Regions from separate parts of the Streptomyces sp. NPDC001530 genome, predicted to be linked through region 2. Evidence: riboswitches for the same ligand, from Rfam matches in the RefSeq annotation. Region 2 holds a riboswitch; each other region holds the start of a gene.
What was found. Region 2 has a riboswitch for thiamine pyrophosphate ahead of ACFY0T_RS27340 (thiamine ABC transporter substrate binding subunit). Riboswitches for the same ligand answer to the same signal wherever they lie in the genome.
Positions count from the first base shown of each region.

Region 1: linked by a shared signal. The riboswitch ahead of thiO (glycine oxidase ThiO) and the one ahead of ACFY0T_RS27340 (thiamine ABC transporter substrate binding subunit) in region 2 are both predicted to bind thiamine pyrophosphate.
Region 3: linked by a shared signal. The riboswitch ahead of thiC (phosphomethylpyrimidine synthase ThiC) and the one ahead of ACFY0T_RS27340 (thiamine ABC transporter substrate binding subunit) in region 2 are both predicted to bind thiamine pyrophosphate.

Region 1 covers NZ_JBIAVS010000019.1:84,276-93,874, reverse strand. The annotation lists gene metF (methylenetetrahydrofolate reductase [NAD(P)H]) at 1-724, opposite strand, end outside; gene thiE (thiamine phosphate synthase) at 862-1,539, opposite strand; gene ACFY0T_RS34630 (Rv2175c family DNA-binding protein) at 1,639-2,004, opposite strand; gene ACFY0T_RS34625 (NAD(P)/FAD-dependent oxidoreductase) at 2,190-3,440, opposite strand; gene ACFY0T_RS34620 (hypothetical protein) at 3,473-3,823, opposite strand; TPP riboswitch at 3,876-3,989, shown strand; gene thiO (glycine oxidase ThiO) at 3,987-5,153, shown strand; gene thiS (sulfur carrier protein ThiS) at 5,150-5,350, shown strand; gene ACFY0T_RS34605 (thiazole synthase) at 5,354-6,148, shown strand; gene pknB (Stk1 family PASTA domain-containing Ser/Thr kinase) at 6,385-8,352, shown strand; gene ACFY0T_RS34595 (deoxyribonuclease IV) at 8,573-9,439, shown strand; gene ACFY0T_RS34590 (DUF4396 domain-containing protein) at 9,530-9,599, shown strand, end outside.
Region 2 covers NZ_JBIAVS010000013.1:223,195-232,793, reverse strand. The annotation lists gene ACFY0T_RS27355 (maleylpyruvate isomerase family mycothiol-dependent enzyme) at 1-765, opposite strand, end outside; gene ACFY0T_RS27350 (ABC transporter ATP-binding protein) at 776-1,810, opposite strand; gene ACFY0T_RS27345 (ABC transporter permease) at 1,811-3,502, opposite strand; gene ACFY0T_RS27340 (thiamine ABC transporter substrate binding subunit) at 3,478-4,602, opposite strand; TPP riboswitch at 4,681-4,799, opposite strand; gene rlmN (23S rRNA (adenine(2503)-C(2))-methyltransferase RlmN) at 4,824-5,930, opposite strand; gene ACFY0T_RS27330 (pentapeptide repeat-containing protein) at 6,281-8,134, shown strand; gene ACFY0T_RS27325 (helix-turn-helix domain-containing protein) at 8,383-9,599, shown strand, end outside.
Region 3 covers NZ_JBIAVS010000012.1:121,619-131,217, reverse strand. The annotation lists gene ACFY0T_RS25265 (LacI family DNA-binding transcriptional regulator) at 115-1,227, shown strand; gene ACFY0T_RS25260 (metallophosphoesterase) at 1,442-2,554, shown strand; gene ACFY0T_RS25255 (hypothetical protein) at 2,735-3,601, shown strand; gene ACFY0T_RS25250 (VWA domain-containing protein) at 3,802-5,289, opposite strand; gene thiC (phosphomethylpyrimidine synthase ThiC) at 5,389-7,218, opposite strand; TPP riboswitch at 7,211-7,367, opposite strand; gene ACFY0T_RS25240 (YibE/F family protein) at 7,439-8,908, shown strand; gene ACFY0T_RS25235 (SsgA family sporulation/cell division regulator) at 8,973-9,410, opposite strand; gene ACFY0T_RS25230 (IclR family transcriptional regulator) at 9,510-9,599, opposite strand, start outside.

The sequences.
Region 1 (9,599 bases), on a different contig from region 2:
CCGGGAACGAGGCGTTGCTGAGCTTCGGGAGCCGCTCCAGCATCTTCACGCTCGTCACCGGCATGACCTCCGGGATGACCGGGGTCTCGCAGCCGGCCGTCTCGACGCGGTCACGCAGGCGCAGATACGACTCCGGGTGGAAGAACATCTGCGTGATCGCGTAGTCGGCGCCGGCGCGGCACTTGTCGACGAAGTGCTCGACGTCCAGGTCCCACTCGGTGGACCGCGGGTGCATCTCGGGGAAGGCCGCGACGCCGACGCAGAAGTCGCCCGACTCCTTGATGAGACGGACGAGTTCGGCCGCGTAGGTCAGGCCCCGGGGGTGTGGGATCCACTCGCCCATGGGGTCGCCGGGCGGGTCGCCGCGGACCGCGAGCATGTTGCGGATACCGGCGTCCGCGTACTGGCCGATGATGTTGCGCAGTTCCGCGATGGAGTGGTTGACCGCGGTGAGGTGGGCGACCGGGGTGAGCGTCGTGTCGACGACGATCTGCTCGGTCTCCTTGACGGTGCCCGCGCGCGTGGAGCCGCCCGCTCCGTAGGTCACGGAGACGAAGTCGGGCGCGACGGCCTCGACCCGGCGCAGCGCGTTCCACAGGTTCCGCTCGCCCTTGGGGGTCTTCGGCGCGGAGAACTCGAACGAGTACGTCTTCTTGCCGGTCGCGAGCATGTCGCGCACGGTGCGTGCGCGATCAGTCCTGGTGGAAGCAGATCCGAGGGCCATACCCGCAGGTTAGCCAGGGGGCGCCGGTCGCCCAACCGAACCGATGGGATTTGTCCAATTTGTCGACTTCTTGTCCACCCCTCGGACAATTATCGGACGGCTGCGCGGGACGACTGCACCGGATGACCGCCGGATGACTATGCGTGACGCAGCCGCTTCGCGAACTCCGCCGCCGCCGCTCCCGGGTCGTCCGCCTCGGTGATCGCCCGTACGACGACGACGCGGCGGGCGCCCGCCTCGAGCACCTCGTCGAGGTTGCCGAGGTCGATGCCGCCGATGGCGAACCAGGGACGGTCGGTGCCCAGCGCTGCGGTGTAACGGACCAGGTCGAGGCCGGGTGCGTGGCGGCCGGGCTTGGTGGGGGTGGGCCAGCAGGGGCCGGTGCAGAAGTAGTCCACGCCCTCCTGGACCGCGGCGGCCGCGGCCTCGGACTCCGCGTGCGTGGAGCGGCCTATCAGGATGTCGTCGCCGAGGATGGCGCGGGCGGCGAGGACCGGGAGGTCGCCCTGGCCCAGGTGGAGCACGTCGGCGCCGGTCGGGTGCGCGGTGCGGATCGCGTGGGCCACGTCCGCCCGGTCGTTCACCGAGAGCAGCTTGCCGTGCATCTGGCACTTGTCGGCGAACAGCTCCAGGTACCCGAGCTCCTCCTCCGCCTCCAGGCTCTTGTCGCGCAGCTGGACGATGTCCACACCGCTCTCCAGGACGGCGTCCAGGAAGTCGGCGAGGTCGCCCTGGCGCTTGCGGGCGTCCGTGCAGAGGTAGAGACGGGCGTCGGCGAGCTGGGCGCGCGCGGTGGTGGCGGCGTTCTCGGGCATGCGTGTGTCCCCCGTTGTCGGTGCGTACGGACCACGGTGGCCCGGTGGCCTTTCGGCCCGTGGCCGGCCGTGGTCCGTACGCCGGACGGTCCGTTCAGGTCAGACGGCGAGCGCCTGGGCGCGGCGCTTCACCTCCGTGCCGCGATTCTCGCTCAGAGCCTGCGCGGGGGTGCCGGGCAGGGTCGGGTCGGGGGTGAAGAGCCACTCGAGCATCTCTTCGTCGGTGAAGCCGTCGTCCCGCAGGAGCGTCAGGGTGCCGGACAGGCCCTTGACGACCTTGTCCCCGTCGATGAAGGCGGCGGGGACGTGCAGCGCGCGGTTCTCACCACGGCGTACGGCGATCAGCTGGCCCTCCTTGACCAGCTGCCGGACGCGGGTCACCTCGACGCCGAGCTGTTCGGCGATGTCGGGGAGGGTGAGCCAGGCGGGGACGAGAGCATCGATCTTTGCGTCAATCTCGGTCACGGGGACAAGCCTGCCATCCCGGACTGACACTCGGTACCCGAGTCCCGCCCGGGCCGGGTCTCCGCGCTCCGGCGATCGGGTGGGTTTCTGCCGCTCGGCACCCCGGAACGACTCGCCGGCGCGGCGAAAAAGACCCTCCGGCTTCGCCGGATCGAGTGCCGCCTTCGGTGGCGGAGAAACCTTGCCTACGCGGTCGCCGACTTCATCGGTTTCGACGGGTCCGCCAGGAGGTCCGGGTTCATCGGGGTGCCTGCCTCGATGAGTCTGCGGCCCTGGGCCAGGTCCCTCGGGCGGCCCACCGCCAGGAGGGCGACGAGGCGGGTTTCGCGGAGCCAGCAGACCGTCCAGGCGGCGCCGGTGGGGTCGCCGCGCCAGAGGGTCGTGTCCTCGGGGGCGTGGTGGCCGACGTACTGGACGAAGCGGCCGAACTGCTCGGACCAGAAGTACGGGACGGGGTCGTACGCGACGGGGGCCTCGCCGATGATGTTCGCGGCGACCGTGCGCGGCCCCTGGAGGGCGTTGTCCCAGTGGTGGACCAGGAGACGGTCCTCGTACCTTCCCGAAGGGAAGGAGGCGCAGTCGCCGACCGCGTAGACGTCCGGTACGGAGGTGCGCAGGTGGTTGTCGGCCACGACCTCGCGGTGGGCACCGAGCGCGATCCCGGAGCCGGCGAGCCAGGCGGTCGCGGGGCGCGCCCCGATGCCGACGACGACCGCGTCCGCGGGCACCCGGCTGCCGTCGTCGAGAACCACGGCACCGGGCTCGACGCGCTCCACGCGCGCGTGGGTACGCAACGACGCGCCGCTGTCCGCGTACCAGGACGCCATCGGTGCGGCCACCTCGGCGGGCAGCGCCCCGGCGAGCGGCCGGTCGGCGGCCTCGACGACCGTCACCGCGCACCCCGCCTCGCGCGCCGCCGTGGCGAACTCGGCGCCGATCCAGCCGGCCCCGACGACCACGATGTCGTGCTGTCGGGCGAGGACGGGACGCAGCCGCTCGGCGTCGTCCAGGGTGCGCAGCAGATGGACCCCGGGCACGCCCTCCGCGCCCGGCAGCTGGATCGGTTCCGCACCGGTGGCGATGACCAGGACGTCGTACGGCACGGGCCCGGTTTCGGTGTCCAGCTCATGGTCCGCGGGGCGGACGCCGAGCGCCTCGCGCCCGAGCTGCAGGTCGATGTCCAGCGCCTCGAAGTCGACGTCGAAGGCGGAGCCCTCGGCCTTGCCGAGCAGCACGGCCTTGGACAGCGGCGGCCGGTCGTACGGCTGATGGGGCTCCGCGCCGATCAGCGTCACGCTGCCGGTGAAGCCCTGTTCGCGCAGGGCGACCGCGGTCTGCACACCGGCCATGCCCGCGCCCACCACGACGACCCGCCGTGCCGTACGCCTCTGCGACTGCGACTCGGACCGCGTCTGCGCCTGCGTCTGCTCGCTCACCTGATCACCATAGTCAACTGACAATTCGTCAGTCAGTGGACGTGCTCAGTGACCTGCTCCACAATGCTCGTCCCGCTGCCCGTCTGCGACTCCCATTCCCAGGTCTCCTCCAGGCGTACGCGCCCGCCGGGCAGCTCCACCACGAGGGACACGCAGTGCCCCGACGAGGTGCTGCCGTCGCGCTTCAGCTGCACGTACCGGAAGTCGAGGCGGTCACCCTCGCGGGTACCCACGAGATGCCCGCGTACGACATCGCCGCCCGCGTATTCGGCCCAGATCTCGCCGTCCTTCTCGTGGTACGTGAAGCGGGTGCGGGTGCCCACCTGACCTGGCGCCTGGTCGGCGACGGGGGCGAGGACGAGGCCGTCGAGCGATCGGGCCATGGACGGAGGCTCCCTTACTGAGACGAGTGGCGGCGGGCTAGGGTGGCCAACGTAAAGCACTCGCGGGAGCCCGGACGCACCGGGCTGAGAGGGAGGCTGGGACGGCCTCCGACCGTACGAACCTGATCCGGGTCATGCCGGCGAAGGGAGGGGCTGGACGCCCATGTCGCCTACGCGTACGTCAGACGTCCTTGTCATCGGGGGCGGAATCATCGGGCTCGTGACGGCCTGGCGGGCCGCGCAACGCGGTTTCACGACCGCCCTCGTGGACCCCGAACCCGGCGGCGGAGCGGCCCAGGTGGCGGCGGGAATGCTGGCCGCCGTCACCGAACTGCACTACGGCGAGCAGACCCTGCTGGGCCTCAACCTCGCCTCCGCGCGCCGCTATCCGGACTTCGCCGCCGAACTCACCGAGGCGACGGGCCAGGACCTCGGCTACCGCCAGTGCGGCACGCTGGCCGTCGCGCTGGACGCCGACGACCGCGCCCATCTGCGCGAACTGCACGCTCTGCAACGCCAGTCGGGGCTCGACTCGGAGTGGCTGAGCGGGCGCGAGTGCCGCCGTCTGGAGCCGATGCTCGCACCCGGCGTGCGCGGCGGTCTCCGGGTCGACGGCGACCACCAGGTCGATCCGCGCCGGCTCGCGGCGGCCCTGGTCACGGCGTGCGAACGGGCCGGAGTGGTGTTCCACCGGACGTGGGCGGAGCGTCTGTCCGTCGTACGGGACCGGGCAGCCGGAGTCGTCACCACGGACGGCACCGAGTTGGCCGCGGGCCAGGTGGTGCTCGCCGGGGGCAGCCTCAGCGGGCGCCTGGCGGGCGTTCCCGACGACGCCCTGCCGCCCGTGCGCCCCGTGAAGGGGCAAGTCCTGCGGCTGACCGTGCCGAAGCGGTACGCGCCCTTTCTGAGCCGTACCGTCCGTGCCGTCGTGCGCGGCAGCCACGTCTATCTGGTGCCGCGCGAGAGCGGTGAACTCGTCGTCGGCGCGACCAGTGAGGAGCTGGGCTGGGACACGACGGTGACCGCGGGCGGCGTCTACGAGCTGCTGCGCGACGCCCATGAGCTGGTCCCCGGGATCACCGAGCTGCCGCTCACCGAGACGCGCGCCGGACTGCGCCCGGGCTCTCCCGACAACGCGCCGCTGCTCGGCCCGACCGAACTCGACGGCCTGCTGCTCGCCACCGGGCACTACCGCAACGGCGTGCTCCTCACCCCCGTCACCGGTGACGTGATGACGCACGTCCTGACCACCGGTGAACTCCCCGACGAGGCCCGCCCCTTCACCCCCAGGCGCTTCGGCGCCGCCGCCCTCACGGAGCAGCCCGCATGAACGTCTTCGTCAACGGAGAGCGACAGCGGATCGCCCCGGGGACCGCTCTCGACACGCTCGTCGCGACCCTCACCGCCGCCCCGTCCGGCGTGGCCGCCGCGCTCAACGAAACCGTCGTCCCGCGCGCGCAGTGGTCGTCCACCTCCCTCTCCGAGGGAGACCGGGTCGAAGTCCTCACCGCCGTCCAAGGAGGCTGACCCATGGCCGACGATCCCTTCGTCCTCGGTGGTACGTCCTTCTCGTCCCGGCTGATCATGGGTACGGGGGGTGCGCCCAGCCTCGACGTGCTGGAGCGCTCGCTCGTGGCGTCCGGTACGGAGCTGACGACGGTCGCGATGCGGCGGGTGAACGCTTCCGTGCACGGGTCGGTCCTGTCCGTGCTCGACAAGCTCGGCATCCGGGTGTTGCCGAACACGGCGGGGTGTTTCACCGCGGGCGAGGCCGTGCTGACCGCCCGTCTCGCGCGCGAGGCCCTCGGCACGGACCTGGTCAAGCTGGAGGTCATCGCCGACGAGCGGACGCTGCTGCCGGACCCGATCGAGCTGCTCGACGCCGCGGAGACTCTCGTCGACGACGGGTTCACCGTGTTGCCGTACACGAACGACGACCCGGTACTGGCGCGCAAGCTGGAGGACGTCGGCTGCGCCGCGGTCATGCCGCTCGGGTCGCCGATCGGGTCCGGACTCGGGATCCGTAATCCGCACAACTTCCAGTTGATCGTGGAGCACGCGCGTGTGCCGGTGATTTTGGACGCGGGGGCCGGTACGGCGTCCGACGTGGCGCTCGCCATGGAGTTGGGGTGTGCGGGTGTGATGCTTGCCTCAGCCGTGACCCGTGCGCAGGAGCCCGTCCTGATGGCGGAGGCCATGAGGCACGCGGTGGAGGCCGGCCGTCTCGCACGGCGTGCCGGGCGCATTCCTCGGCGCCATTTCGCCGAGGCGTCGTCTCCTGCGGAGGGCATGGCGCGGCTGGATCCCGAGAGGCCTGCTTTCTAGGCACCCGGCGCCGACGCTGCGGAGTTCTCCCGCCCCCGCACCGCTCGTTTCCCGTCGGCTGGAAGGTGCGGGTCTCCTGTGGGGCCTGTTCGCCGTTGGCGGGTGCGGGCGGTCTCGCGGCATTGCGGCCCTCCCCCGGCCCCCGCGTGCGGTGTGCGTCACAGGTCGGCTGCAGTCGCGCTCCGGTATCGGCTGAACGGGGTGTCGTGACAGTGGCGGCTCGTACACTCACCTGCGTGGATACGACCCTTCAGGACCCGCTTGTCGGGCACGTGCTCGACGGCCGTTATCGCGTTGACGCACGAATCGCGGTCGGCGGGATGGCCACGGTCTACAGGGCCCTGGACACCCGCCTCGACCGCGTGCTCGCGCTCAAGGTGATGCACCCGACGCTGGCCGCAGACGGCTCGTTCGTCGAGCGTTTCATCCGCGAGGCCAAGTCGGTGGCCCGGCTCGCCCACCCCAACGTGGTGCAGGTCTTCGACCAGGGGACGGACGGGTCGTACGTCTATCTGGCCATGGAGTACATCGCCGGATGCACCCTGCGCGACGTACTGCGCGACCGTGGCGCCCTGCAGCCGCGGGCCGCGCTCGACATCCTGGAGCCGGTGCTCGCCGCGCTCGGCGCCGCCCACCGCGCCGGGTTCGTGCACCGCGACATGAAGCCGGAGAACGTCCTCATAGGGGATGACGGCCGGGTCAAGGTGGCGGACTTCGGTCTCGTACGAGCCGTGGACACCGTCACGAACACGACGGGGGCCGTCCTCGGCACCGTGTCGTATCTCGCTCCCGAGCAGATCGAGCACGGCACCGCCGACACCCGCGTCGACGTCTACGCGTGCGGAGTCGTCCTCTACGAGATGCTCACCGGCGACAAGCCGCACTCCGGGGACTCCCCCGCTCAGGTGCTCTACCAGCACCTCCACGCGGACGTACCACCGCCGTCGGCCGCCGTACCGGGGCTGCCGTACGGGCTCGACGAACTGGTCACCACGGCGACCGCCCGCAATCCCGAGGTGCGCCCGCACGACGCGGTGGCGCTGCTCGGCCAGGTCCTCGAGGCGCGCGCCGGGCTCACCGCCGAGCAGCTCGACGCCGTGCCGCCGGGGGCCCTCGCCCTGGGCCACGACAACGCAGAGGACCGTACGAGTGTGATCCCGCGCTCGCTGTCCGTGCCACGGCTGCTGCCCGTGAACGAGGACGACGAGGACGACAACGCGGTCCTCGACCGGACCAGCCGGTTCGAGCAGACCAACCGGTTCGAGCAGACCAGCCGCTTCGAGAGCTCGCCGCCCGCTCCTTCGCGGCGTACCTCGGGGCCCCGGCGCGGGATCCTGGCGGTCGTCGCCGCCATCGTGCTGGTGCTGGGCCTCGGTGCCGGCATCTGGTACATCAACTCCGGCCAGTTCACCAAGGTCCCGCCGGTCCTGGCGAAGTCCCAGGCTGAGGCCACGAAGCGGCTGGAGGCGGCCGGACTGGACGTCAAGGACGTCAAGCACGCGTACAGCGACACCGTGAAGCGCGGCGCCGTCATCAGCACCGACCCGGATGTCGGCGCCCGGATCCGCGACAACGACTCCGTGACGCTGACCATCTCCGATGGCCCGGAGACGGTGAAGGTGCCCGACCTGAAGGGCTTCGCCCTGTTCAAGGCGAAGGAAGTGCTGAAGGACAACGGACTCGCCGCGGGCATGGTCACCCGCGAGTTCAGCGAGGACATCACCAAGGGCTTTGTGATCAGTACGGACCCGGGAGCGGGCACCAAGCGGCACGCGGGCTCGGCCATCGCGCTCACCGTCAGCAAGGGCAGCCCGGTGGAGGTGGCCGACGTCAGGGGCGCGTCGGTCGAGGACGCCACCGAGGAGTTGGAGGAGGCCGGCCTGAAGGTGAAGATCGCCTCCGAGCGGGTCAACTCGGAGTTCGACAAGGGCCTGGTCGCCGAGCAGTCGCCGGGCGCGGGCAAGCAGGCCGCCTCGGGCGACACCGTGACGCTGACGATCTCCAAGGGCCCCGAGATGGTCGAGGTCCCGGACGTCGTGGGTGACAGCGTGGACGACGCCAGGCAGAAGCTGGAGGACGCCGGGTTCAAGGTTGACGAGGACCGTGGGCTGCTCGGGCTCTTCGGGGACAAGGTCAAGGGCCAGTCGGTGGACGGCGGCGAGACGGCCCCCAAGGGGTCGACCATCACCATCGAGATCCGCTGACCCCGGTGGCGCACCGATGGTTTCTCGCCCCCTCCGCCCCTACCCTCCCCCAAGCTCTCGACTTCGCTCGAGCAGGGGGGACCCCCATCGTCCCTGGGGGCTCCGCCCCCAGACCCCCGTATCGCGCTGACGCGCTCGTCCTCAAACGCCGGACGGGCTGAGAATCAGGGGCGGAGGCGGCGAAAAACCTCCGTCTCCTGCGTGGGACCCTGTCAACGTGATGAGTCAGCTGTCCCGCAACCCCGTCGGCGGCCATGTCCCCGTGGCCGGCGGTCTCCACTCCGTCGGCCTGACCTATGCCCGCGACCTCAAGGCCGAGACCGTTCAAGTCTTCGTCGCCAACCCGCGCGGCTGGGCAACGCCCGCCGGAAACCCCAGGCAGGACGAGGAGTTCCGCGCGGCCTGCGCCGCCGAGTCGATCCCCGCGTACGTCCATGCCCCGTATCTGATCAACTTCGGCTCGCACACCGAGGCGACGCTCGAGAAGTCGGTGGAGTCGCTGCGGCACTCGCTGCGGCGCGGGCGGGAGATCGGCGCCCTGGGGGTGGTCGTGCACACCGGGAGCGCCACCGGCGGGCGGGAGCGGGCCGTCGCCCTCAAGCAGGTACGGGAGCACATGCTGCCGCTGCTGGACGAGCTGACCCACGACGACGACCCGTACCTCCTCCTGGAGTCCACGGCCGGCCAGGGCGCCTCCCTCTGCTCCCGGACCTGGGACTTCGGGCCGTACTTCGAGGCGCTCGACGCCCATCCGAAGCTGGGCGTCTGCCTCGACACCTGCCATATCTTCGCGGCGGGCCACGACCTGACCGGGCCGAGCGGGATGCACCAGACCCTCGATCTGCTGGTGGACACGGTCGGCGAGGGGCGGCTCAAGCTGATCCACGCCAACGACTCCAAGGATGTGGTCGGCGCCCACAAGGACCGCCACGAGAACATCGGCTTGGGCCACATCGGCGAGGACCCGTTCCGTGCCTTGATGACCCACCCCGCCACCGAGGGCGTACCCCTGATCATCGAGACGCCCGGCGGCAAGGAAGGGCACGCGGCGGATGTCGAGCGCCTGAAGAAGCTCCGCGACGGCTGAGCCCAACAAAGAAATGGGGAATACCCCCAGGGGGTATAGGGTTCCTGTCCTGTACGAGACACGAACCGCTACTCGGCGCTGGGGGCCCTCATGCAGCACGACACGCACGCGCATCACGAGGTACACGCACACACCCATGACACGGGAGGCACGGCCTCCT
Region 2 (9,599 bases):
CAGCTCCCGCTCCCCCAGCACCTCCAACTGCCCGCTGTCCAGGGACAGTCGGCGATAGAAGCCGAGGAGTACGTCGGTGAGCGGGCCGCGCAGCGCGACGGTCGCCTTCTCGTGGCCGCGGCGCCAGCTGACGCCCTTCTCGCCGAGCTCGACGACCCATTCGGCGTTGAGCTCGGGGGTGGTGTCGGTGGCGTGGAGGTGGATGCTGCGGCCGGGACCGCGCAGTTCGGCCGCCGCGTCGTGCGGCTGCGTCCGCTGCAGGAACTCGACGATCCCGAGCCACTCGTCGATCGCGTCCACGGCCACGTCGGCGGCGACCTCGTACGGCAGCCCGGCGGCCAGCGTCGCGTCCGCGCGGTGGATCGCCAGCTCATGTGTCATCCGGCGCGCCCAGAACCCGGAGCTGAGGTCCCCCGCCCACGCCCACACCCGCGTGTCGGGCCCCGCCTCCCGCAGCGTGCCGACGAGCATCTCGCCGGTCTCCGCGAGCCAGGCGTCGAGGGCCGCGGCGTCACCTTCGGCCTCCGGACCTCCGATGAGCGGAATCCTGTCCTCGGGGACGTTCTCCTGCGCCCGCGTACGGACGATGCACTCGACCCAGCGCAGCGCCCCGCCGGTGTGCCGTACCAACTGCTCCAGCGACCAGTCCGGGCAGGTCGGCACGGTGGCGGACAGATCGGCACCGGCCGAGGCCAGCACATCCCTCAACTGCCGTACCTGCAGCTCGATCGCGTCGCAGTAGCGGTCATGTCCGAGTAGCGTCATGATCCGCACCTTATGCGGCGGGGGACTCCCCGAGTACGACAATTTCGGCTGCGTCGAACTCCACGCCGACCTCGTCGCCGGGCTCCGGCGCATCCCGCAGCGCGCACGCCGCTTCGAGCCGGGGCGCGTCCTCCGGTTGCAGATGTACGGCGACGTGGGTGCCCCGGAAGGTGCGTGCGGCGACGGTGCAGCGCAGCCCGTCCGCCGGGGCCACGAGCCGTACACCGGCGGGCCGTACGAGGAGGGCGCCCGGCCCCTGAGAGGCGCCTTCGGGCACCGGAACCTTCCCCCACGGGGTGTCCGCGGCCTCCCCGCTCACCGTCGCCTCGACCACATTGTCGAAGCCGAGGAAGCGGGCCACGAACGCGTCCGCGGGGTGCTGCCAGACCTCAAGTGGCGTACCGGACTGGGCGATCCGCCCGTCACGCATCACCACGACCCGGTCGGCGAGCGCGAAGGCCTCGCCCTGGTCGTGCGTGACGGCGAGCACGGTCGTTCCCAACTCGCCGAAGAGCTCACGGAGTTCGACGACAAGCCGTTCGCGCAGCGAGCGGTCCAGCTGGCCGAGCGGTTCGTCGAGCATCAGCAGGCGCGGACGGGGCGCCAAGGCACGGGCCAGCGCGACCCGCTGCTGCTCGCCGCCGGAGAGCTCCGCGACGGCCCTCCGCTCGGCACCCGGCAGCCCGACGAGTTCCAGCAACTCCCCCACCTGCAGGGCCTGTTTCCCCTTCGACGCCCCGTGCATCCGCAGCCCGAAGGCGACATTGCCGCCCACGTCCCGCTGCGGAAAGAGCTGGTGGTCCTGGAACATCAGGCCGACGCCGCGCTTGTGCGCGGGCACCGCCGTCTGGTCGCGTCCGTCCAGTACCACACGGCCCGCATCCAGCGTCTGCAATCCGGCCACCGCCCTGAGCAGCGTGGACTTGCCGCTGCCGCTCGGCCCGAGCACACAGACGATCTCGTGCTCGGCGACATCGAGGTCGACGGCGTCGAGCACGGGCCGCCCGCCGAAGCGTACGGTCGCGCCTTCGAGGCTCAGCAACATCTAGAACTCCCCGGTCCGGTCGGTCCGTACGCGCTCCAACAACAGCAGCGCCACCGCGCACACCACCATCAGGATCGTAGAAAGCGCCATCGCCTGCCCGTAGTTGAGGTCGCCCGCCCGCCCGAGCAGCCGGGCCACGGCGACCGGCAGCGTCGGGTTGTCGGGCCGCGCGATGAAGACGGTCGCCCCGAACTCGCCGAGCGACACGGCGAAGGCGAACCCGGCCGCGATCAGCAACGCCCGCCGCACCATCGGCAGATCGACCTCGCGCCACACCCGCCACGGCGACGCCCCGAGCACGGCCGCCGCCTCCCGCAACCGTTCGTCCACCGCCCGCAGCACGGGCAGCATCGTCCGTACGACGAAGGGGGCGCCCACCAGCGCCTGCGCGAGCGGCACCAGGATCCAGGACGCCCGCAGATCCAGCGGCGGCTCGTCCAGCGCGATGAGGAAACCGAAGCCCACGGTCACCGCGGAGACGCCGAGCGGCAGCATCAGCAGCGCGTCGAAGCCTCGTACGAGACGGCCCGCGTTACGGCGGGTGAGGGCCGCGGCCGCCAGACCGCCGATCACCACCGCGATGGCGGTGGCGGCGAGCGCGTACTCCAGCGAGTTGCCGATCGCCTCGATCGGCGCGACGAGGAAGATACCGCCGTCGTCGGAGGTCAGCGCCTTGTAGTACGCGAATCCGTAGCCGCCGGGGGCGTCGAGGGACCGCTGGATCAGCACGCCGAGGGGCAGCACGAGGAGGAGGACGATGCTCGCCAGCACCGCTGCCAGCAGGGCCCACTGCCCGGCCCCGTGCGGCCGGCGCGCCGTCATCTCCGGGGCCACCAGGCGCAGGGCGGTCTCCCGGCGCCGTACGGTCCAGGCGTGCACGGCGAGGATCGCGCCCACCGCCACGAACTGGATGATCGTCAGCACCGCCGCCGTCGCGAGGTCGAAGATCTCCGAGGTCTGCCGGTAGATCTCGACTTCGAGCGTCGAGAAGGTGGGGCCGCCGAGGATCTGCACCACGCCGAAGGAGGTGAAGGTGAAGAGGAAGACCATGAGCGCGGCGGCGGCGACGGCCGGGCTCAGGGCCGGCAGCGTCACCTTGCGCCAAGCGGCGAACCGGGAGGCGCCGAGCATCCGTGCGGCCTCCTCCTGGCGTGGGTCGAGCTGCGACCAGAGCCCGCCGACCGTCCGTACGACGACGGCGTAGTTGAAGAAGACATGCGCGAGCAGGATCGCCCACACGGTGGTGTCCAGCCGTACACCCCACAGCTCGTCGAGCAGCCCACCGCGGCCGACCAGCGCGAGGAACGCCGTACCGACGACGACGGTGGGCAGCACGAAGGGCACGGTCACGACGGCCCGGAGGATCTGCTTGCCCCTGAAATCGAAGCGCGCGAACACATACGCGGCGGGCAGCGCGATCAGCAGCGTGAGCGCCGTCGACGCGAGCGCCTGCCAGGTGGTGAACCAGAGCACGTGGCGGATGTCGGACTGCGCGAGCACGTCACCGATCCGCCCCAACTGCCAGGCGCCGTCGACCTTGAGACCGCGGGCCACGATCGCGGCGACGGGGTAGGCGAAGAAGACGGCGAAGAACGCGACGGGCAGGGCCATGAGCCCCAGCCGCGCCGCCCCTCCGCGCTTCTTGGGTACTGCTCGCGTCTTGGGTGCTACTTCAGTACGAGCGAGGTCCACGACTTGACCCACTGGTCACGGTTGTCGGCGATCTTGGCGGGGTCCATGGTCTCGGGATCCTTGGCCTGCGGGCCGTACTTCGTGAACTCGGCGGGCACGGCGGCGCCCTTGACCACCGGGTACACGAACATGTTCAGCGGCATGTCCTCCTGGAACTGCTGGGAGACCAGGAAGTCGATGAACGCCTTGCCACCCTTGGGGTTCTTCGCGTTGCTCAGCAGCCCCGCGTACTCGACCTGCCGGAAGCAGGTGCCGTTCGCGACGCCGGTCGGCGCGGTCGTCGGCTTCGGGTCGGCGTAGATGACCTCGGCCGGCGGGGACGAGGCGTAGGAGACGACCAGCGGCCGGTCGGCCGTGGCCTTCTTGCCGCCCGCGGACCCGGAGAACTCCTCGTTGTACGCCTGCTCCCAGCCGTCGACGACCTTCACGCCATTGGTCTTGAGCTTCTTCCAGTAGCCCTGCCAGCCTCCCCCACTCTCGGCTTCGCTCGAGCGGGAGGTGCCCCCATCGCCGTACTTCGCGGCGGTCCCGAGCAGGAAGCCGAGGCCCGGCGAGGACGTGGAGGCGTTCTCGGTGACGAGGAGGTTCTTGTACTCGGGCTTGATCAGATCGTCGAAGGACTGCGGCGGCGTCAGCTTGTGCTTGCTGAAGTAGGCCTTGTCGTAGTTGACGCAGATGTCGCCGGAGTCGATGGGCGTGACCCGGTGCTTGTCCTGGTCGACCCGGTACTCCGGCACTATGCGGTCCGAGCCCTTGGCCTCGTACGACTGGAAGAGCCCGTTGTCGAGCGCGCGGGACAGCAGGGTGTTGTCGACACCGAAGAAGACGTCGCCCTGCGGGTTGTCCTTGGTGAGGATCGCCTTGTTGACGGCCTGTCCGGCGTCGCCGTCCTTGAGGATCCTGACCTTGTACCCGGACTCCTTCTCGAACGCCTGCAGCACGCTCTTGGAGTAGGCGAAGGAGTCGTGACTGACGAGGGTGACGTTCTTGGAGTCCGCGGCTGCCTTGTCGCCGGATTCTGACGAGCCGCACGCGGACAGCGTGACGAGCCCAAGTCCGGTCGCCACAAGCGCGGCCGTGAACTTCGTGGTGGTGCTCACTGAATTCCTCCTGGGGTGACCAGGAAGAGACGCGGCCCTGCCCGGGACCCCTTGGCGGTCCCGGGCAGGGCGCAACAGCTTGAGTGATGCCCGAACTTCCTACCCAGAATGACCTGGGCAAGGTTCAGAGGGTCTGCGGCCCACCGGTGGTCCGGCTGCCGCACTCTCAGCGCTGTGGCGCTCCCCTGTCGGAATATGAAGATGTACTGACGCGGATCAGACTACCGTTCGGTCGCGGCGAGCTGACCGCACGCCCCGTCGATCTCCTGACCTCGGGTGTCCCGGATGGTCACCGGCACCCCGTGGGCCGCGATGGCCTCGACGAACGCCTTCTCGTCCTCGGGCCGCGAGGCGGTCCACTTCGAACCCGGGGTCGGGTTCAGCGGGATGAGGTTGACGTGCACCGGCTTGCCCTTGAGCAGCCGCCCGAGCCGGTCACCGCGCCACGCCTGGTCGTTGATGTCGCGGATGAGGGCGTACTCGATGGACAGGCGCCGCCCGGACTTGGCCGCGTACTCCCAGCCGGCGTCCAGCACCTCGCGCACCTTCCACCGCGTGTTGACGGGGACGAGGGTGTCGCGCAGCTCGTCGTCCGGCGCGTGCAGGGAGATGGCGAGACGGCACTTGAAGCCCTCGTCGGAGAACCGGTGGATGGCGGGCACGAGCCCGACCGTCGACACGGTGATGCCGCGCTGGGAGAGCCCCAGCCCGTCGGGCTCGGGGTCGGTGAGCGCGCGAATGGCCCCGACCACCCGCTTGTAGTTGGCGAGCGGCTCGCCCATGCCCATGAAGACGATGTTGCTCAGCCGTGCCGGACCGCCGGGGATCTCGCCGTCCCTGAGGGCGCGCATCCCGTCCACGATCTGGTGCACGATCTCACCGGTCGACAGGTTCCGGTCGAGCCCGGCCTGCCCGGTGGCGCAGAACGGGCAGTTCATCCCGCACCCGGCCTGCGAGCTGATGCACATGGTCACCCGGTCCGGGTAGCGCATCAGCACGGACTCGACGAGCGTGCCGTCGAAGAGCCGCCACAGCGTCTTGCGGGTGGTTTCCTGGTCGGTGGACAGATGCCGCACGACCGTCATCAGCTCGGGGAGCAGCGCCTCCTGGAGCTTGCCGCGCGAGGCGGCCGGGATGTCCGTCCACTCCGCGGGGTCGTGCGCGTACCGCGCGAAGTAGTGCTGTGAGAGCTGCTTGGCGCGAAACGGCTTCTCACCGATCGCGGCAACCGCCTCTTTTCGCTCGGCGGGCGTGAGATCGGCAAGGTGCCGCGGCGGCTTCTTGGCTCCGCGCGGGGCGACGAAAGTGAGTTCTCCGGGCTTAGGCATGGCTGTACCAGTGTCGCAGATCGATTCCTGTGACCTGCGTCAGTCGCTTCGCATGGTGGTCGTTGACGGCCGTTGCTGGTTGTCTTGGGCCACCGTCGGACGGCCCACAGACGGCCCCGCTGCGGCCGCGCGACCTGGAACAACGCTGAGCCAGAGAATCTCGCATCCCCGCACTCGGGGATCATGGGCGGCTCCTTGCCGATCCTCCCCTCTTCGGGAAGACCCGGGGAAGCTCAGGGCGAGCTACTAGGCGCTCCCCCATGGAGGCCGTTGACCTGTGACCCGTCTCGCCGGCTCACGAAATGGCAATGTCACGGTCAGTCTCACCGCAGGTGCGGTAACGGTGGTGCATGACCGACCCCGCCGCACCGCCAAGCCCCCAATGGACCGAGTGTTCCCAACTCACGGAAACCCCGGATGGCACTTCTCGATGCCGAGGTGAAGTTGTCGAACCCTACTCGAAATGCCTCTCGCATATTTCAACGGAAGAACGCACCAGGCATTTCAATTCCATGCACGAACGATCATCGGTGAGCTACCAAGGAACGCGTATTGACCCTGATCTTTTCCGACAGGTCACTTCCGTTCTCAACCATGGCAACACCCACGCTTACTTCACATATTGCAAGTTCACTGGCGCCATCCTAAGGATCACGGGAGCGTTCCGCTCCTATCTCTCATTTGCATCATCAGAGTTTCAAGGAATCACCCAGTTTAGCGACGTGGAATTCCTGGGAGACGTCGAGTTCACTGGAGCGCACTTCAAGGATTCGGCAATCTTTGACAGTGTCAAATTTCACGAAGGCGCCTCCTTTGACGAAGTGGACTTCTCAGACTGGGCTAACTTCGAGGACGCAATTTTCACCAAGGACGCCTTCTTTCAGAATTCGCGCTTCAAGAAAGCAACCTTCGATGGAGTTCAGTTTCTAGACTGGGCCCTCTTCGAGGGGGCTACATTTGGCATAGAGACCACCTTCAATAGGGCAACTTTCGAGAATTCCGCCAACTTCACGAATGTCACCTTCGAGGGTTTCGCCCAGTTCATTGAATCAAGATTTCTTGGGGCCGCCGACTTCCATAGCGTCACAGTCGGATCTGGCGGCGCATTCTTCACTAAGGCACTTTTCGCGGAGATGTCGAGATTCGGCCCTATACATTGCGAACAAGTTCTGGACCTAGCGCACGCACATTTCGAGCATCCAGTCCTACTCGACGTGGATGCAGGGAAAGCATCCCTAAAGCACACCGTATTCGCTTCGCACGCCTCAGTTCAGGTGGCACGGGCCGACGTAGACCTGACACATGCAGTTCTCAACCAGCCAGTCGACATCATTGGTGCACCCTTCACCCTCAACTTCGAAACTGGAGCCGTTCAGTCGGTTGCTTCTCTGACCTCACTTAGAGGTGTCGACTGCGCAATGTTGACAGTAGCGAACCTTTCGCTTACGAACTGCACTTTCAGTGGATCAATCCATCTAGACCAACTCCGTCTCGAAGGCCGCTGGTATTTCAATCGGAGCCCTCGTGGCTTTTCCATGACGCCCCCGTTTCGTCACACGAGTCGCCAAGTTATCGAAGAAGAGCGCCGTCGGCGTGCCCTGTCGGGCAGAGGCTCATCCCATCGCATCTGGGGCAATAGACCAATCGATAGAGTCACTCCTCGGTATGATGCGTTGGCGATAATCTATCGACAATTGCGGAAATCGCGCGAGGACGCAAAGGATGAGCCCGGCGCCGCAGATTTCTATTACGGGGAGATGGAGATGAGGCGCCTCAGTCGCAAATGGATTACGTCTGAGCGTTGGCTGCTGCAACTGTATTGGCTACTATCGGGTTACGGGTTGCGCGCGTCGCGCGCGCTAGGATGGCTTACCCTAGCGATGCTGACCACCATTTTACTCATGATGGCATTTGGGTTGCCCCAGGAGTCATCGAAACAGGAGGCAGTAGGAATAGTCCCGCCGAACGGGGGGAAGGTCACTTTCGAGATAGGCAACGCAGATCCGAAGAACCCTAGCGACGAACGGTTTTCTTCCATACGGTTCGAGAAATCGCTAAAGGCCACCCTCAATTCGGTAGTCTTCCGCTCCAGCGGCCAGGATCTCACAACCTCTGGCGACTATATTGAAATGGCCTCCCGCTTTTCCGAACCGGTGCTCCTCGGCCTCGCTGCACTTGCCGTTCGTGGGCGGGTAAAGCGATGACGGAAGGTCCTGGAGCTGACCACCTGGACAAAAACGAGGCCTCGACGTCATGTCCCTCGCACTGGCTCTACTGAAAGCCGCCCGAGGCGCTGCCTGAAGTGAGGGACCCGGACAGTTCGTCCGGGTCCGTCGCTCTCGCGACATGCACTCTGTGAGGGCTGGCGCCAAGCAACGGCGTCAGCTACCGGCTCCGGCACTGGCTCTGTACCGTGAAATCAGCCCCCACCACCAGCAGGAGGCAGCACGCAATGCGTGGTCTCGGAGATCACCTCAGCATCGGCGAGCGGATCGCGTTCTACCGCAAGCGCCGCGGCTACACGCAAGAGGTTCTGGCCGGACTGGTCGGCCGTAGCACTGACTGGCTGGCGAAGATCGAGACCGGTCGTAGGAAGCCACCCCGGATCGACATGCTCGCGGAGTTGTCGCGCCTCCTGCGCGTACCCCTCGGGGACCTACTCGGTCAGACCGTGCTCATGGAGGACGAGAGGCAGCAGGACGACGTTCCCGCCGTGCGCGACGCGCTCATGAGCCCGCGCCGGCTGTCGCGCTTGCTCTTCGGCCCCGAGACCGAGGTACAGCTCCCGACGCCGGCCCCCGTCGCCGTTCGCGTGGAGCGGGCATGGAACGACTACCAGGGAGGACGGCTCGGCAGCGTCATCGCGGCCCTTCCGGCGCTTCTACAGACCGCTCAAGAGCTGGAGGAGCGAGCGGCGCGCCGCGGAGACGACCGTAGCGACTGCTGGGCCGTGTCGGCTCGCACACACCACCTCGCAGCGACGACGCTCGCAAAGATCGGCGAGTCGGACATCTCATGGCTTGCTGCCGAACGCACGATGCGGGCCGCTGACGAGTCGGATGACCCCCTCGTACTGGCATCGGCCGCGCGTTCCGGCACTCATGCCCTACTGGCAAACGGCCGATACGACGACGCGCTTGAGCTAGGCAACACGGCCGCCGCATGGCTGTCGTCGCAGGTCACCGAGAACGACCCGGCAGCACTGAGCCTGCTGGGAATGATCCACTTGCGCGCCGCTGTAGCGGCTGCTCGTCACCAGGACCGCCCCACCGCGACGGGCCTGCTGAACCGAGCCGAGGAACTTGCGGACGATCTCGGCTCGGATGAGAACTACTGGCAGACCGGCTTTGGGCCCACGAACGTGCTGCTGCACCGTCTGTCCGTTGAGCTGGACCTCGACAACGTGTCGTACGTGGTGGAACACGGGCGGATCAACGTCGACCACATGCCGCAGGAACGAAGCGTCTCGCACCGAATCGACTATGCACGGGCCCTGTCGCTCGCCGGGCAAGGGGATGAGGCGTTCACGGAGCTACGAACGGCTGAGCGCACGTCGCCACAGCTCGTACGCAACAATCCCAGGGTGCGCGAGACGCTGCGTGACCTGATCAAACAGTCACCGGTCACCGGTGGCTCGCGTTCATCCGATGTGTTCGTAATGGCTCAGCG
Region 3 (9,599 bases), on a different contig from region 2:
ACTACCTTTATTTCCAAGGTAGTTGACCCCTTTTGACCATGCAGAAACGTGCCTGTCAACGAGTGCATATGCGTCCGCACTACCCCACCGCATGAGCCCTACTATCGGCTCGCCATGACAGCAGCAGGGAAGCACCAGGTGAGCCGGGCGGAGACCTCCCGCCGAGGCGGTCGACCGGGCCGGGCGGGTATCAGAGACGTGGCTGCGGCCGCAGGGGTCTCCATCACGACTGTGTCAGATGCCCTCAACGGCAAGGGCCGGCTCCCGGACGCCACCCGACGCCACGTCCGCGAGGTCGCCGACCGGCTGGGCTATCGCCCGTCGGCCGCGGCCCGAACCCTTCGTACCGGCAAGTCGGGCCTCATCGGCCTGACCGTGACGACGTACGGGGATGAACCTTTCACCTTCACGGAGTTCGCGTACTTCGCGGAGATGGCCAGAGCCGCCACGTCGGCCGCGCTCGCCCGGGGCTACGCCCTGGTCATCCTCCCCGCGACCTCGCGCCACGACGTGTGGTCGAACGTCGCCCTGGACGGAACCGTGGTCATCGACCCGTCCGACCAGGACCCGGTCGTCAGCGAGCTGGTCCGGCAGGGCTTACCGGTCGTCTCCGACGGCCGCCCGGCCGGTTCGCTCCCGGTCACCGCCTGGGTGGACAACGACCACGAGGCCGCGGTCCTGGGCATCCTCGACCACCTGGCCGATGCCGGCGCCCGCCGGATCGGCCTCCTCACCGGCACCACCACGGACACGTACACCCATCTCTCCACCACCGCTTACCTGCGCTGGTGCGAGCGGGTAGGCCAGGATCCGGTGTACGAGGCCTACCCGGCGCACGATCCGTGCGCGGGAGCCGTCGCCGCCGACCGGCTGCTCGCCCGGCCCGACCGCCCCGACGCCGTCTACGGTCTCTTCGACCCGAACGGCACCGACCTGCTCGCCGCGGCCCGCCGCTACGGCCTGCGCGTACCGGACGACCTGCTGCTGGTCTGCTGCAGCGAGTCCACCGTCTACGCCAACACCGAGCCGCCCATCACGACGCTCTCCCTCAAACCGCGCCGAATCGGCACGGCCGTGGTCCAGCTCCTCATCGACGCCATCGAAGGGGTCGAATCGGACCAACCGGTCGAGCAGGTGATACCGACGGAGCTGATTGTGCGGACGTCCTCCGAACGCCGTCCACCCCGTACGACGGTCAGTGCGCCCCGATCGCCCGAGAAGGGTTGACGCCCTGCCCCAAGGGCGGAGCCGAAAGGGCGGGGAAAGCCCCGCCCAATTCGGGCGAAAGCCGCGGTGAACTGGGCTCCTGCTCCGATTCACCACCCCTGGGTCATCACATGGCGCGATCCGCATTCCTATGATGGGCGGACGACACCGCGGGCCGCTGCGACCAGGCAGTCCGATCCGGTGCAGATGCGGCGCGATGGTGGTGGAGGGGTCGATGACTCAGGGGGCCGGTCAGGGACCCGAGGTGGTGCGGACGGCGACGTTGCGCGACTTCCGGGTGCCCGCGTACGTCCACGAGACCGGTCCGTATGCGCAGAGCACGCCCCCCGGTGAGGGCGCCAGACCCGCCGAGGGGCCCGCGGAGCACCCGTCCGCGGACTACGGGTCCGGGGACTACGCGGAGGAGTACACACCCACGCAGCGCGATCTGCCCGTCATCAACAGGGGTGACACCCTTCAGGTCGCGGTTGACCCCGCCGCCGTTGCCGCCCCACAGTCGGCCGACGGGCCCGGTCCGCTGTACGTCGTCGGCGACGTGCACGGCTACCTCGACCAGCTGGTCGCCGCGCTCCAGGAGCAGGGCCTCATCGACGCCGCGGGCAACTGGTCCGCCGGGACCGCCCGCCTGTGGTTCCTCGGAGACTTCACCGACCGCGGCCCCGACGGCATCGGCGTGATCGACCTCGTGATGCGCCTGTCCGCGGAGGCCGCCGCGGCCGGCGGCTACTGCAAGGCCCTCATGGGCAACCACGAGCTGCTGCTGCTCGGCGCCAGGCGGTTCGGCGACACCCCCGTCAACTCCGGTGCCGGTACCGCCACCTTCCAGGCCGCGTGGCTGCTCAACGGCGGCCAGAAGACCGACATGGACCGACTCCAGGACCACCACTTGCAGTGGATGGCCCGCCTCGACGCCATGGAGCAGGTCGACGGACACCTCCTGGTGCACTCCGACACCACCGCCTACCTCGACTACGGCGACTCCATTGAAGCGGTCAACGACACTGTCCGCGAGACACTCACCCGCAACGACGCGGACGAGTGCTGGGACCTCTTCCGCAAGTTCACCAAGCGCTTCGCCTTCCGCGACGACGGGGGCGCCGAGGCCGTCCGCGAACTGCTGAGCGCGTACGGCGGAACCCGCATCGTCCATGGTCACAGCCCCATTCCGTACCTCCTGGGCGAGGTCGGATCGGAGGACGGCGAGGACGGCGCGGGCCCGGCGGTCGAGGGACCGCATCTGTACGCCGACGGGCTGGCCATCGCGATGGACGGCGGTGTGACCATGGCCGGAAAGCTACTGGTCCAGCAATTGCCCCTGGATAGCTGAGCGTTCACCGGGCAGGCGTCCCCCACGGAGGACTGCGCCGGCCAGGGGGCAATTCTGGAAACCCCCTGTCACGGCGTGCCGTCACCGCTCTACCATCGGCTTATCCGTAGCAGGCTCCCCTCCGTTTCTGCCCGACGGCTCGTCAGCGTGCGAGCCACCAGCCCTACGGAGCATCGGGGGATGCACATGAACAGCGTTCCGCAGCACCTGCTGAGCGAGGACCGCCAGGAATACGAGCGGATCCTCGATGAGGCGCTGCGCTCCGCACCACACCGCCCGGAACTCGCCGCTGTCGGCCAGCGGCTCAACTCCGAACAACTGCGCACCATGGCGCTCAACGCCACCGCTCTCATCACGGCGGCCGCGGCGGCCGAATACCAGCACTATGTGAAGGTCCGCGAGGAACTGCGCAAGCCGGCGCCATCCACCCCGGTCGTGAGCGAGGAAGCCGGCTCCGCGGAGCCGGGCTCGACCGCGATGGGGCTCGCCGCCACCGTGGGAGAGGTCACCGAGACCGCCGGAGCCGGCGCCATCGCCGTCGTCGCGGTGCTGGCCCCCGTCCTCGCCGGGACGGCGGCGGCGATCTTCCTGCTCGTGGGGTACCTGCTGAAGGTGCTCGACCCCGAGCAGACGTTCGCCCAGACCCTCCTCACCACCGGATGGGTCTTCGGCGCGGTCACGGCCGCCGCGATCCTGGTCGCCGCGGTCGGACTGCTGCTGACCGCACTGCGCAACGGCTCGTCCTCGCTCCAGGCCGGAGCACGCGGTGAGCTGAACGAACAGGTGGACCGGGCCAGGGAAGCCTGGCGCGAGGCCCTGCTGGAGCGCGGCATCCTGCCGTTCCTCCGGGAGGCCCTCGCCGACCCTGGCTCCGCGGCACTGGGCCGTCCGCAACCAGCGCCGACCAGCCGCATCCCGCAACTCGGCTACAACCGGCCGGGGTTCAGCAGCCCCGACGGCGGACCGGCGGCCGGCCCGCGCCCGAGCTTCTCCAGCCCGGACTTCACCAGCCCGGACTTCGGAGGACCGGAGCACCAGCCGGAGTAGACGCCCGGGCCGACCGGGGAGCGCAGGTCCAGGCTGACGCCCGGGGTGTTGGCCGGGTGTGCGGCCAGGTGTGCCGCCGGGTGTGCGGAGGAAACCGGGGCCCGCGCAGATGCGGCGCGGGCCCGAACCGGTGGGCCGCCTACGCCCGTACGCGGCCCGGCAGGGCGCCATCAGGCGATGTCCAGCCCGGCACAGTTCCGTCAGACAATGCCCAACTGCCGGGCCGCGGTCATCCAGGTCGGGAACTCGGACAGCAGCCGGTCGTACAGCTCCGGATCCGGGACGCTGCTGATGTCGTCGACGGCGAAGAACCCGACGTTGTCGACGCGTCGGCCCGGCAGTGTGTCGAGCCGTTCCAGCACGCCGTAGTTGGACCGTCCCAGGCCCACGAACTGCCAGAAGATCGGTTCCTCCACCGCTTCCCGCAATTCCCTCTCGATCTCCTTGTTGCGATAGACACCTCCGTCGGAGAAGAACAGCACCAACGTGGGATCGGCGGCCGGGTGCTCACGTACGTATGTCCGGACCTCGGCGATCACCTTCTGCTCCTCGTTCTGGATCCCGACCGCGCGCATGTCCACCTGACCCGGCCGCAGGCCCTTCCGCGGCTTCTTGCTCCGCCGGAACAGGCTCAGCTCACCGACCCGGACATGGAGCTCCAGCCACTCGGGCAGTTCCCCCAGACCGAGATCCGGCAGCCGGGCCGCATGGGAAGCGAACGTCCACGCCTGCATCACTCCGTCATCGTCCAACTGCGCGGCCACCGCGGCCATCCGCTCCACCACGTCGGCCACGACGCCCTTCGAGTACAGGAAGGACATCGACCCCGAGGCGTCGAGGACCAGAATCACTCGCGCCGTGACCCCCGCCGCCCCGTGCTTGCGCAGACTGACCGCCACCTGCTCCTTGCGCAGGGAGAGCCGCTTGCGCATGTCCACGGGCAGCTGCTCCTCGCCCTTGGTGAGGCGCGGGGCGGGGCCTGAGGGGGCCGACGGCACCTGCGGGGCGGACGGGGCCGCCGCGGGCGCCGCGAAGGGCGTGACCGCGGGCGGCACCACCGGCGGGCCCGCGGCCGCTCCCGGAGGCGGCCCCACCGGCGGGTTCATGGCCGCGCCCGCAGACGGCACTGCCCGCGCGGTCGTGGAGTCACCAGGCTCGTCGTCCACGCTGATCCCGAAGTCGGTGGCCAGGCCCGCGAGTCCGGACGCGTAGCCCTGTCCGACCGCGCGGAACTTCCACTGCCCACCCCGCAGATACAGCTCACCGCCGATGAACGCCGTCTCCGTCGTGGCCTCCATCTCGAAGCGCGCGAGCTCCCGCCGCGACCCGGCGTCGAGCAGCGTGAGCGTCAGCCCGGACAACTCGCCGAAGGTGCCGCCGTCGGCCGAGGCGCACAGCACCACCCGCTCGATGTCCGGCTCCAGGGCGCTCAGGTCCACCCCGACCGTGTCCGTCGTGACTCCGCCGTCCCGCCGCTTGCCGAGGTGTCGTACGGCACCGGAGGCATGCTGCGGCTGGTTGTAGAAGACGAAGTCCCCGTCGTCCCTCACTCGTCCACCCGCGCCGAGCAGCAGCGCCGAGGCGTCGGCGTCCGGCGCACCGGACCCCCCGGACCAGCCGAGCACGACCTGCACGGCATCGGCGGCCACGGGAAGGTTGGCACCCTTGCTCATGGATGTCGCTGTCATGCGCCCAGTCTGCCGAGAGAAACCCGGCCCCGGACCCGTCCGATGCCACATACCTGAACATCGGACGGCTCCCCACACCGCACACAGCAGACGTGCGCCTCAGTCCGCCAACGGCAGATAGACCCGATTGCCCGCGGCTGCGAACTCCTTGGACTTCTGCGCCATGCCCTCCTCGATCTCCACCTGCGAACCGCCGTGCTCACGCCGGATGTCCTGCGAGATCTTCATCGAGCAGAACTTCGGCCCGCACATGGAGCAGAAGTGAGCCGTCTTGGCGGGTTCGGCCGGCAGCGTTTCGTCGTGGAACTCCCGTGCCGTGTCCGGGTCGAGGGCCAGATTGAACTGGTCCTCCCAGCGGAACTCGAATCGGGCGTCGGACAGCGCGTCGTCCCATTCCTGCGCACCTGGGTGCCCCTTGGCGAGGTCGGCTGCGTGGGCGGCGATCTTGTAGGTGATGACGCCGGTCTTGACGTCGTCACGGTTGGGCAGGCCCAAGTGCTCCTTGGGCGTGACGTAGCAGAGCATCGCCGTGCCCCACCAGGCGATCATCGCGGCACCGATGCCGGAGGTGATGTGGTCGTACGCCGGCGCGACGTCCGTGGTCAGCGGGCCGAGCGTATAGAACGGAGCTTCATCACAGATCTCCTGCTGAAGGTCGATGTTCTCCTTGATCTTGTGCATCGGGACATGTCCCGGGCCCTCGATCATGGTCTGTACGTTGAAACGCTTGGCGATCGTGTTGAGTTCCCCGAGCGTCCTCAACTCCGCGAACTGCGCTGCGTCGTTGGCGTCCGCGATGGAGCCGGGCCGCAGCCCGTCGCCGAGCGAATACGTGACGTCGTACGCCGCGAGAATCTCGCAGAGTTCCTCGAAGTTCTCGTACAGGAACGATTCCTTGTGGTGCGCCAGGCACCAGGCCGCCATGATCGAGCCGCCGCGCGAGACGATGCCGGTCTTGCGATTCGCGGTGAGCGGCACGTACGGCAGGCGTACGCCCGCGTGGACCGTCATGTAGTCCACGCCCTGCTCGGCCTGCTCGATGACGGTGTCCTTGTAGATCGCCCAGGTCAGTTCCTCGGCGCGGCCGTCGACCTTCTCCAGCGCCTGGTAGAGCGGCACCGTGCCGATGGGGACGGGGGAGTTGCGCAGCACCCACTCACGGGTGGTGTGAATGTTGCGGCCGGTGGACAGGTCCATGACCGTGTCGGCGCCCCAGCGGGTCGCCCAGGTCATCTTCTCGACCTCCTCCTCGATGGAGGACGTCACGGCCGAGTTGCCGATGTTGGCATTGACCTTCACCAGGAACCGCTTGCCGATGATCATCGGCTCGATCTCCGGGTGGTTCACGTTCGCGGGCAGCACCGCACGGCCCGCGGCGATCTCCTCGCGGACGACCTCGGGATCGACGTTCTCGCGGACTGCCACGAACTCCATCTCGGGCGTGATCTCCCCGCGGCGCGCGTACGCGAGCTGCGTCACCGCCTGTCCGGAGCGGCCCCGGCGCGGCTGACGCGGCCGCCCCGGGAAGACCGCGTCGAGGTTGCGCAGCCCCCCGCGCGGTGAGGTGTGCTTGATCCCGTCGTCCTCGGGGCGGACCGGGCGGCCCGCGTACTCCTCGGTGTCGCCGCGGGCGATGATCCAGTTCTCGCGTAGCGGCGGGAGGCCCCTGCGTACGTCGGTGTCGACGGTCGGATCGGTGTACGGGCCGCTGGTGTCGTACAGCGTGACGGACTGCCCGTTGGTGAGGTGCACCTGACGGACCGGCACCCGTAGATCGGGGCGCGAACCGCCGATATACCCCTTGTGCCAGCCGATGGACTTCCCGGCCTCGCCGTTCACGGTCGGGGCGGACGCCCCACCGTTTCCGTCCGGGGCGAGCGCCCCGTCCGTCTGGCTGGAGGCAGGCGTGCGTACGTCCTTGTTGGTCATGAGACCGACTCCCTACGCCGGCATTACCCGGTAACAGGTTCGGCGGTCGACGCAGCGGCTTCCGTCCGTCGATGTTTCATGTGAAACATCGCTGGGACGAAGGTCAGCGCCCTCTCAGCCCGGTGCTCCGAGCTCCCGCGTGTGCAAAGGTGCCTCCACGCTAGCGTCATATCTGGCGCGGTGAACAGAGGGCCCCCGCCGTTCTTGCGATGATCGGTCGGTGACCACAACGCAGCAGCCCCCATTCCCACCGTCCGAGCCGCCGCGCGGACCCGGCTCCGGTGACGGCCATGGACATGGCTCCGGCGACGGCCGCGGACATGGACCAGGCGGTGATAACCACGGGCCCGGGCCCGGTGACGGGCACGACCACGGCCCTGGCGGCGGGCACGGCCACTCCCACGGCCACGGCCCCGCCGCCCCCGTCTCCAAGCATCTGCGCAAGGTCATCGCCGCGGTGCTGATCCCCTTCGCCACGGCGGTCGTCGTCGGCCTCATGGTCCTCTGGCCCGGCGGCGCCCCGTCCCATGAGCGCACCGGTGTCGGCTTCGACCGGCAGACCCAGCAGGCGACGGTCACCAAGGTCGACAAGGTGGACTGCAAGTCCGTGAACGCCTCGGGAGAGACCCCGACCGGCGACACCTCCACCGCAGAGGGCTCCTCCGCGCAGCAGCAGGCGACGGGCGACTGCAAGAAGGCGACGATCCGGATCGACACCGGCAAGGACAAGGGCCGTACCTTCACCGAGATCGTCCAGCCGGATCAGTCGCGGCAGTTGCACCAGGGCGAGAAGGTCGTGGTCGCGTACGAGCCCTCCGCGCCCAAGGATCTGCAGTACTCGGTCACCGACGTGAACCGGAAGTTCCCGCTGGCAGTACTCGCCGGGATCTTCGCCCTGGTCGTCGTAGTGGTGGGCCGGATGCGCGGTGTCATGGCGCTGATCGCTCTGGCCGTCAGCTTCCTGGTCCTGACGTTCTTCATCCTGCCCGCGATCCTGCAGGGCTCGAACCCGCTGATCGTGGCGATCGTCGGGGCGAGCGCCATCATGCTGATCGCGCTCTACATGTGCCACGGACTCTCGGCCCGCACATCGGTGGCGGTGATCGGCACGCTGCTCTCGCTGGTGCTGATCGGTGTGCTCGGCTCCGTCTTCATCGGCTGGGCGGCACTGACCGGCAACACCGACGACAACACCGGCCTGATCCACGGCCTGTACCCGTCCATCGACATGAGCGGTCTGCTGCTCGCCGGGGTCATCATCGGTTCGCTCGGTGTGCTCGACGATGTGACGGTGACGCAGACGTCCGCGGTCTGGGAGCTGCACGAGGCGAATCCCACGATGGGCTGGCGTGGCCTGTACCGCGCGGGCATCCGCATCGGCCGTGACCACATCGCTTCCGTCGTCAACACGCTCGTCCTGGCGTACGCGGGCGCCGCGCTGCCGCTGCTGCTGCTCTTCTCGATCGCGCAGAGCAGCGTGGCCACGGTCGCCAACAGCGAACTGGTCGCCGAGGAGATCGTGCGCACCCTGATCGGCTCGATCGGGCTGGTCGCCTCCGTGCCGGTGACCACCGCGCTGGCCGCCCTGGTGGTCTCCGCGGACCGCCCGGGAACCGCCGCCGGCCCTGTGGAGGCCACGGGAGCCAGGACACCGGCACGCAGCGGGAAGGGCCGCCGCCGCAAGCACTGAAGCCATCCGGCAGTCACGCCCCTGGTGAGGAAGCGTTACTCCACTTGGGGGGTGTGACGGTGCGTCAGCCCGCGCTCTGCTCCTCCGCCAGGATGCGGTCCAGCGCCTCGTCGAGATGCGCCTCGAAGTCGGCGAGGGAACGCTCCTGCCCCAGTGGCACCAGTTTGTCCGTGCGGTCGAGGAACGCCACGAGCGGCGCGGCCCCGGACCGAAACAGCGCGTGGTCACCGCCCACCTGAAGCCGGATCAGCACCTCGCCGAACGCTTCCGGGTCGGCCGGCGCGATGTGCACATCGCCGTCACCGCATGGCCGGCCCACGCCGTCGATCAGCAACTCCCGCCCGAACGCCCAGGTCACAGGAGCGTCGCCGGGCAAATGGAAGGTCAGCCGCACGGCGTACGGATCACAGGTCTCGTATCGCAGCTCCACCGGAATGCGGAAGGACAGCTCCTCCGACACGAGGAAGCTCATCATGACCTCTGCCTGTACCGACTCACGCATCGCCTACCCCGCCGTTTGCCGTCGACTGGCCAGGAATCGTCCCCCTGACACTGCTGGAATCTTGCTTAACGTACACACCAGATCACAAGGAGTAAGTTTTCAGATACTGATAGAGAGGGCAAGTGACCCTAGTAGCCTGCCGACTTCGCTCTGCAATTGCACTGCGGCAGGTAGCAACCGATCGGCCTG